DNA from 2 places in the Enterocloster sp. genome. Region 2 is predicted to be linked to the other one. Evidence: predicted binding sites of a transcription regulator. Region 2 holds the regulator's gene; the other holds the start of a gene.
The links. Region 2 encodes NrdR, which represses ribonucleotide reductase genes. Its sites were predicted from a motif close to CACAANATNTTGTG; they were not measured.
Positions count from the first base shown of each region.

Region 1: the regulator NrdR is predicted to act here: its motif matches at 3,502-3,515, upstream of nrdD (anaerobic ribonucleoside-triphosphate reductase).

Region 1 is NZ_DBMACH010000011.1:60,700-65,052, forward strand. It holds gene mscL (large conductance mechanosensitive channel protein MscL) at 1-5, opposite strand, end outside; gene ACZM6M_RS12290 (helix-turn-helix domain-containing protein) at 468-761, shown strand; gene ACZM6M_RS12295 (helix-turn-helix transcriptional regulator) at 942-1,280, shown strand; gene nrdD (anaerobic ribonucleoside-triphosphate reductase) at 1,337-3,469, opposite strand; gene ACZM6M_RS12305 (alanine/glycine:cation symporter family protein) at 3,623-4,353, opposite strand, start outside.
Region 2 is NZ_DBMACH010000003.1:202,477-206,829, forward strand. It holds gene efp (elongation factor P) at 75-632, opposite strand; gene ACZM6M_RS04975 (YqeG family HAD IIIA-type phosphatase) at 745-1,266, opposite strand; gene nrdR (transcriptional regulator NrdR) at 1,285-1,737, opposite strand; gene aroD (type I 3-dehydroquinate dehydratase) at 1,924-2,682, shown strand; gene ACZM6M_RS04990 (PRC-barrel domain-containing protein) at 2,919-3,179, opposite strand; gene ACZM6M_RS04995 (MetQ/NlpA family ABC transporter substrate-binding protein) at 3,296-4,183, opposite strand; gene ACZM6M_RS05000 (methionine ABC transporter permease) at 4,257-4,353, opposite strand, start outside.

The sequences.
Region 1 (4,353 bases), on a different contig from region 2:
TTCATATACGCCAGCCTTTCTTTTGTACTACCTACCAGTCTAACATAAACCCGCTTTTTTTTCCACCTGATTTTCCCTCATGGAAATTCATGGAAGTGCATACTTCCTTCCTCACAGTATCCCAAGCCCCCTCCTCCATCCGTTTCCCAGGGCGACTTTGAAGGCTGTTAGTAAATCTTAGAGGATCAAATTTTTCGTTAAACGGCATATCAAGCCTGTCTGAGCGCAGCGAGTTTTTGATATGCCGTTTGTTTTTAGAAAAATTTCAGCCTCTTAGATTTACTTACAGCCGGAAACCGGAGCCCTGGGAAACGGACGGAGGAGGGGGCGACCCCTATTCCACAAAATTTATTTTCCCAAATTTCATTATTGGAACCTTTTTTTCGATTTTCTTCATTACAATCAGTTAGTACATAACCATTATTTTACAGGTGTGCCTTGTGTACACCATTAATTCAGGAGTTTTTATGCGAAAGATAACCACCAGTGAGCAGAAAAATATCATTGGCAGCCGGATCCGCCAGCTGCGGATGGCTCGAAAGCTGACTCAGGATGAACTGGCCGCCAGACTGCAGGTCAATGGCTACAATTTTTCCAAGCTGACCATTCTGCGGATCGAGCTCGGCAAACGTCTGGTGACTGACATTGAACTGAAAGGCCTGTGTGAATTCTTTGAAACAGACCCAAACAGCCTCCTTGGCTACCGCCCCGACTCTCCCAAAGAAGAAGCGCTTAAAGATCCTTTCATCCGCAGATTCTAACTGTATATTTCTGCGCATAAGGTAATTTTTATTCATTTGTACACTATTTCGTGCATAAATCATGCACTCTATTTCAGCCTGATGTTTTTTATAACTGTGGGATACAATAATACAAAGCACGAAAATGACAGCACAACAGGAGGCAGAAGCAGATGATCCTCTAAGGATGTCTCTTCTGATATGACTACAATGAGTTTTGAGCTGGAACGTATTGAAGAACTCTGCCGCATCAGAGGCTGGAGCCATTACCGCCTTGCAAAGGAAATGGACGTTTCCCCAAACAGCATAGGAAATCTTTTCCGCCGCACTTCCATCCCCAGTGTCCCCACCATACGCCATATCTGCGAGGCCATGGGCATTACCATTTCCCAGTTTTACAGTACGGACGGCTCCGCCGCTACAATCACAGAGCAGCAAAAGGCCTTTCTGGAACTGTTTGACCGGTTAAGTCCGGGAGATAAGAAAAAGGCAGAAGGATATATAGAAGGGTTACTGGCTAAATCCCAGTCTGAGCCATAAAAGGCCGCCGGTCTGATGAACGCATCAGATACCGACGGCCTTTTTGCTCATTTCTCTTACATGCTCTTTCTCTCTGCTATTTCAGCCATCTTGGCTTCATTCAAACGGGTATCTCCCTTTACTCTCGAATAACTCAGGTAACCGTTCATACGGTCAATCTTTGTCAGGTTGCGGCTGCCGCAGACAGGACACACATCCATCTCCAGTTCCTCATGGCCGCAGTCGTCACAGTAAGCCAGCGACAGATTTACTCCCTCATAAAAGCCCATCTTCATCGCCCGGCGCACCAGAGTACGGATGGCTTCTTTATTGTAGCTGATGGGGTATTTCACATACTGGATCTTTCCTCCGTTGCTCAGTTCCCAGAAACGGTACTCCAGATCCTGCTTTTCAATCGGCGTAATGTCCTCTGTCACATGACAATGGAAGCCGTTGCTCACATACTCCCTGTCCGACACATTTTCAATGATGCCGTACTTTTCACGGAACTGCTTTACCTGAAGGCCGCAGAGATTTTCCGCCGGAGTCGCATAAATGGCATACAGATTGCCATCCTCTTCCTTAAATTCCTCAATCTTTTTATTGATATGCTCCAGAACCTCCAGCGCAAACTGTCCATCTTCTACCAGAGACTTTTTGTTATACAGCTGCTGAAGCTCATTAAAGGCTGTGATGCCAAAGGATGCTGTGGCAGTTTTAAGAAGGGGCTTGATCTTATCATGCAGACCCAGATGACCGCCGTAAAAACCGCCTTCACAGTAGGCCAGCGGATTGGTAGATGCCTTCAGCTCGCCCAGGTAAGCGTAGGTGCGGATATGGATCTTGCGGATCAGCTCCAGATAGTAGTCCAGCACCTCGTAGAAATCCCGGCTCTCCTGTCTTGCCTTTGCAAGGATCATAGGAAGGTGAAGGCTGACTACGCCGATATTAAACCGTCCCACAAATACGGGAGAGTCCTTATCATCTGCCGGATACATTCCGCCCCGCTCATACCAGGGGGATAAAAAGGCACGGCAGCCCATAGGGGAAATGATTTTGCCATAGCGCTTATACATACTGGCGATATACCCCTTTCCCGTCAGGGACAGCCAGTCGGGATACATGGTCTTGCTGGAGCAGTCGATCCCTGCCTCAAACACATCCTCCAGCTCGCCTCCCGGCCCGTGAAGAGCCTCATCATAAAGGAATACGATCTTCGGGAAAAGCACAGGCTTTTTATGATCCTTCTTTCCCTGTCCGCCCTTGCGCACATTGAGCATGGTCATAGTCGCCATCTTGGCAAAACGGCTCGTTCCCGTGCCTGCTGTCATGGTGATAAAGGGGTAATCTCCCCGGCTGGAAGAAACGGAGTTAAACTTGTACTCCCATCCCTGAAAGCCCTGCTCCATATCCCTCTGTACATCCTTCCAGGCCACCTCTTTGGCCTTGTCCGCTGCAAGACCCAGATCCAGATATTTTTCAATGTACTTTTCATAAGACTTTTCCGCATAGGGCGCCAGGATCTCCTCCACGCTGGGAACCGTAAAACCTCCGTACTGCTGGCTGGCCGCACTTAAGACAATATCCCCGATCACATCAAAGGCCACATCCAACGTTTTCGGCTCGTTATACCAGAGATTTCCCATCTCAAAGCCCCCGGTCAGAACCGCCTTTACATCAAACAGACAGCAGTTCATGGTGTCGCGTCTGGCAGACATATCATGGATGTAAATATACCCCTCTCGGCAGGCCTGAAGCTCCTCCACGGTCATAAAAAACTTCTGATACAGGGATTTATTTAATTCATTAAAAATCAGGCTGCGCTTCGTAGATACCAGGGCGCTGTCCGTATTGCTGTTCTCCTTATCACCGATGTACATAATAGACTGGCTCTTCTTATACACATCATCCAGCATCCGGACAAAATCCTGCTTATAGTTTCTGTAATCCCGATAGCTCTTTGCCACCAGAGGATTTACCTTTTCAAGAGCGCCTTCTACAATATTGTGCATCTGGGGAATTGGGATCAGCTCCTGATCCAGCTCCTGAACCTTCTCTTCTACAAATTCGCAGATAAAATTCAGTTCTGCCTTTGAAAATGTGATCATGGCCCTCTCAGCGGACTTGCTGATGGCGGAAATCACCTTCTGAACGTTAAAATCCTCTTTTGTTCCGTCTTTTTTTACTACCTTTACTCTGGTTAGATCCATACGTCACCTCTCAATAGAACGATTACATTATATACTATATATTGTGTTTTATCTTTTTTGTCAGCACACTATGTATTGTGTCTTAATTGGTGATGCTATCTTACCATGGATACAAGGCTCCGTCAATAGGCGTATTAAAATCAGACTTCTATCTTATTTTTTCATTCGTTTCCAGTAATCTCCCGTTTCTGCTGCAACAACTCCGCTGAGGGCAAGTACCGCAATCAGATTGGGAATTGCCATCAGCGCATTAAAGATATCGGCAATCGTCCAGACCGCCTCAACCGTCATAAACGGCCCGATAAAAATAGCAAGGATATATAAGAAACGATACGTCATTACTGCACGTCTGCTTCCTCCTGACAAATACTCCAGACAGCGTTCCCCATAATAATTCCATCCTATAATAGTTGTAAATGCAAAGAAAATCAGGCACGCCATCAGAAGAAAGGAACTGGCCCAGGCGGGCAGAGGAAGCCCGTGATTAAAGGCATAAGTGGTTACTGCAACCCCCTCCAGACCTGTCTCATAGGCTCCGGTCAGCACAATTGAAAGACCTGTCATGGTACAGATTATAATCGTATCTATAAAGGTTCCCGTCATCGAAACCAGTCCCTGACGAACCGGTTCTCTGGTACGGGCTGCTGCAGCAGCAATGGGAGCGCTTCCCAATCCTGCCTCATTTGAAAAAATGCCTCTTGCGATTCCCTTCTGCATTGCAAGAAGAATGCTTCCCAAAGCGCCTCCTGCTGCCGGCCGAAGCCCAAAGGCGCTTTCCAGTATCATCTTAAATGCCATAGGAACCCTTTGTGCATTTACACATAAAATCGTAATGCATGCAGCCACATAAAAGACAGCCATAAACGGCACGATAATCTGGGAAA
Region 2 (4,353 bases):
GCACTTCTTATAGATGCAAAACTGCCCCGGCAGTGAAGCCGGAGCAATCCTACATTTTCTCACATACAAATGAATTATACACGGGACAGATACTCGCCGGTTCTTGTATCGATCTTGATCCTGTCGCCGATCTCTACGAACAGCGGTACGCTTACAACAGCGCCGGTCTCTACAGTTGCAGGCTTGCTTGCACCGGTTGCTGTATCGCCCTTAAAGCCCGGCTCTGTATCTGTGATCTCCAGCTCTACAAAAAGAGGAGGCTCTACAGAGAATACGTTGCCGTTGTAGGAGCAGACCTTGCAGATCTCGTTTTCCTTAACGAACTTTAACGCATCGCCGATCAGATCCTGGTTTAATGCCAGCTGCTCGTAGTTCTCTGTGTTCATAAAGTTGTACAGATCGCCGTCTGCATACAGATACTGCATATCTACACGGTCAATTCTTGCTGCCGGGAATTTCTCAGTTGGACGGAAGGTGCGCTCAACCACACCGCCGTTGATCACATTTTTTAACTTGGTACGTACGAAAGCAGCGCCCTTGCCTGGTTTAACGTGCTGGAACTCAAGGATCTGCACTACCTGTCCTTCGATCTCCAGTGTAATTCCATTTCTAAAATCGCCTGCTGATATCATAAAGATATTCCTCCTTAACGTTCTTTGTACAGGACGCTTTTCTCTCCAGCGCCCGCCAGGGCATGACCTGCCTTTGGCGGTCCCCTGTATATCTAATCTTTTATATTTTATACTATGTGTCCATGTTTTTCAAGTTCTTTTTACGGCTTTTTCTGTAAAAATAAAGCACAGGCCGTTCCAGATACCGTTTGAGCACGATCTGTATCTCCTCTTTAGGGTCAATGGGATTTACAAGAATGCTTTTAAGTCCTGCCCGGTTTGCTCCATATACGTCCGTAAACAGCTGGTCTCCCACAAAGAGAGTTTCCTTCGGCCCTGTCCCCATACAGGCCATGGCATTTTTATACCCTCTCTTTGAGGGCTTTCCTCCCTTATGGATATAAGGACTTTTCACCTGCGACGCAAAAGGCTTTACTCTGGCTTCTTTATTATTAGAAAGAAGACAGGTTTTAAATCCCAGCTTTTTTAAATGTTCAAACAAAGCAATGGCTCTCTCATCGGCAGGTGCGCCATGAGGCACCAGCGTATTGTCAATATCAAAGATCACGCCCTTAATCCCCCTGTCCTTCCAGGTTTCAAAGGGGATATCATATGTGGAGTCCCAAATTTCCTGAGGGTAAAATGGTTCAAACATAATCCTTTTGCCTTTCTCCTATTTTTTGAGAAGTTTTCCCAGCTCCTCCATAAAGGTGCTCACGTCCTTAAACTCTCTGTACACGGAAGCAAAACGCACATATGCAACCTCGTCCACCTGCTTAAGCTTTTCCATAACCAGTTCACCGATCACCGCAGTAGATATCTCTCTCTCCTCCCGATTAAAAATCTGATTCTCAATCTCATCGATCATAACTCCGATCTGCTGGGGAGATACGGGGCGCTTATGGCAGGAGTGGATGATACCGGCTTCAATCTTGGAGCGGTCATATGCCTCTCTGGTATTATCCTTTTTAATCACCATAAGGGGCATGGTTTCCAGTTTTTCATAGGTTGTAAAACGCTTCCCGCAGCGCTCGCACTGGCGGCGTCTGCGGATGGAACTGTTATCGTCTGCGGGACGGGAATCAATTACTTTCGTATCTGCTTCATTACAATAGGGGCATTTCATATGGCTTGCACTTCCCTTCTTTATATAAAATGATGACAATTTATGTCTTTATTTGCATTTATTTTAACCGAAACACTTCTCAAGTGCAAGAACTTTGTAACCAGACCAATGAAAATCATTGGATGGATCGGAATTTTTTTGCTATAATAAAAAAACAAACTATACTGCAGTGAAAGGCGGATCAATATGAATTGTGTATATGTAAGAAATCTGCGTCTGGGAGAAGGCACTCCCAAGGTCTGTATTCCTCTTGTGGGAGCTTCGGATGAAGCTCTTTTTGAGGAGATCAAAGCGCTCTCTTCCTATCCGGCGGATCTGGTGGAATGGCGGACAGACTACATGAATGATATTTTTAATGAAGGGCGGCTGACTGGTCTTCTTCCCCGTCTCAGAGAACATTTGGGAAATACGCCTCTTATTTTCACCTTCCGTACCACAAAAGAAGGCGGACAGCGCCAGGCCTCGACTCAGCAATATAAAACACTGGCTATGGAGGCAATCGCCTCCGGCTGTATCGATCTGATCGATATCGAACTTTTCTCTGATCCGGACAGCATTACAGAGCTTACAGCTCTTGCAAAAGAAAAAGGAGTAAAAACCATTTTTTCCAGTCATGACTTTTACTCCACCCCCTCCTGCGGAGAACTCCTGTCACGGCTGCGCCACATGGAAAAGCTGGGAGCCGATATTGCAAAAATCGCCGTGATGCCCCGGTGTCCGGAAGATGTGCTTACGCTGCTTACAGCTACCGTTACAGCCCGACGCCAGCTCACCTGTCCTGTAGTCACCATGGCCATGGCGGGAACAGGGCTCATCAGCCGTGTCTGGGGGGAAATCTTTGGCTCCTGTCTTACTTTTGGTCTGGCAGGACAGGCATCCGCTCCCGGACAGATCGATGCCAGAGAGCTAAAATGTGTGCTGGATATTCTTCATAATAATCTGTAGCAGACATAGGGTATTTCTATAATAGTAAATATATTTCATTTTCAGTAATTCCCCTTCCCTTTCAGCAAAAAATGTGTTAGTTTTTAGTCAGTGTTTCCTTACAGAGTGCCGGTTCATCCCCCCCAACAGCTCCGGCACTCCCTTCCAAAGTCAAAAGCCCGCACAAGCTTTTCATACAGCTTTTTCTCATAAAACGACTGCCTGCCAGTGATCCCCCGTCACTGGCAGGCAGTCGTTTAACACTTTACCTTTTCCTCTACATTCTTTTCCTTCACATCCACCAGGATAATATCATTTCCGACCTGGCAGATATCGCAAAAGGGAATGATATACTCCTTTTCCCTCCCCAGAAAACCGCAGATGCATCCGGGCCCCGGAACGATCAAAGCGGTCATGCATCCCGTTTTCATATCAAAATCCACATCTCCTACGAAACCCAGGCGTTTGCAGTCCTTTATATTTATGACCTCTTTCTGTTTGAGATCGCAAATCGTCATTTTTCCCCTCCTGCCTGGCAGTTTTATTTCTTATCCATATATACGCAGAAAGAGCCGGAAGTATTCATTTCCGGCCCATTCTGCTCCCTATGCACAGGGAATTTCAAATATAAAATTTAGAATACAGGGACAACCGCACCCTCATAGGTACTTTCCATAAATGATTTTACCTCATCACTCGTAAGCGCCTCAATGAGAGCCTTTGTTTTTGGACTTTCCTCTTCACCCGCTCTTACGGCGATCACGTTTCCGTAGGTCTGGGCTGCCAGAGATTCCGCGTCCTCTGTTGCCAAAGCGTCGCTTACCTTTAAGCCCGCCTCGATGGCATAGTTTCCATTGATAACTGCCACATCGCCGTCCTGTAAGGAACGGGGAAGCTGGGCTGCCTCGATCTCTACAATATCAAGGTTCTTTGGATTTTCTACAATATCATTTTTCGTTGCTTCCAGACCTGCATCCTCCTTTAAGGTGATCAGGCCCTGGGCCTCTAAAAGAAGAAGGGCTCTTGCCTCATTTGTCAGGTCATTTGGAACAAGAACAGTTCCCTTTTCCGGAATCGCGTCTAAAGAAGCGCTCTTTCCTGCATAGATACCAAAGGGCTCATAGTGGATCACCGCCACACCGGAAAGCTCTGTGCCGTTCTGGGCATTAAAGGAATCCAGATAAGGCTGGTGCTGGAAATAGTTTGCATCCAGATCACCGGAATCCAGCGCATTGTTCGGAAGCACATAATCTGTGTACTCTACAATCTTTAAGTCATAGCCTTTAGAAGCCAAAACCTCTCTGGCAGCCTCCAGAATCTCCGCATGGGGGGCAGGGCTTGCGCCTACGGTCAGCTCTTCCAGTTTTTCAGGGCTCTCTTTCTTTTCCTGTCCTGCATCGGCTTTGCTTTCCTGCTTTTCTGCCGCTGCTGTTGTCTCCTCGGCCGGTTTGGAGCAGCCGGTTAACAGGGATGCAGCTAATGCTGCTGCGATTACTGCTGTTTCTAATGTCTTTCTTTTCATAATAGTTCCTCCTCTTTTCAGGCCCAGGGCCCTGATATGTATTCTGCGGTTTTTAAGCCGCTTAAGATCCGTTTTACCGGATCCTCTTATCGCTCTTTCTTGATATGCGCATAAATACTTCCTGAACAATCTGTACGATCACTACAAGAAGGGCTACTGTAATGAGCATC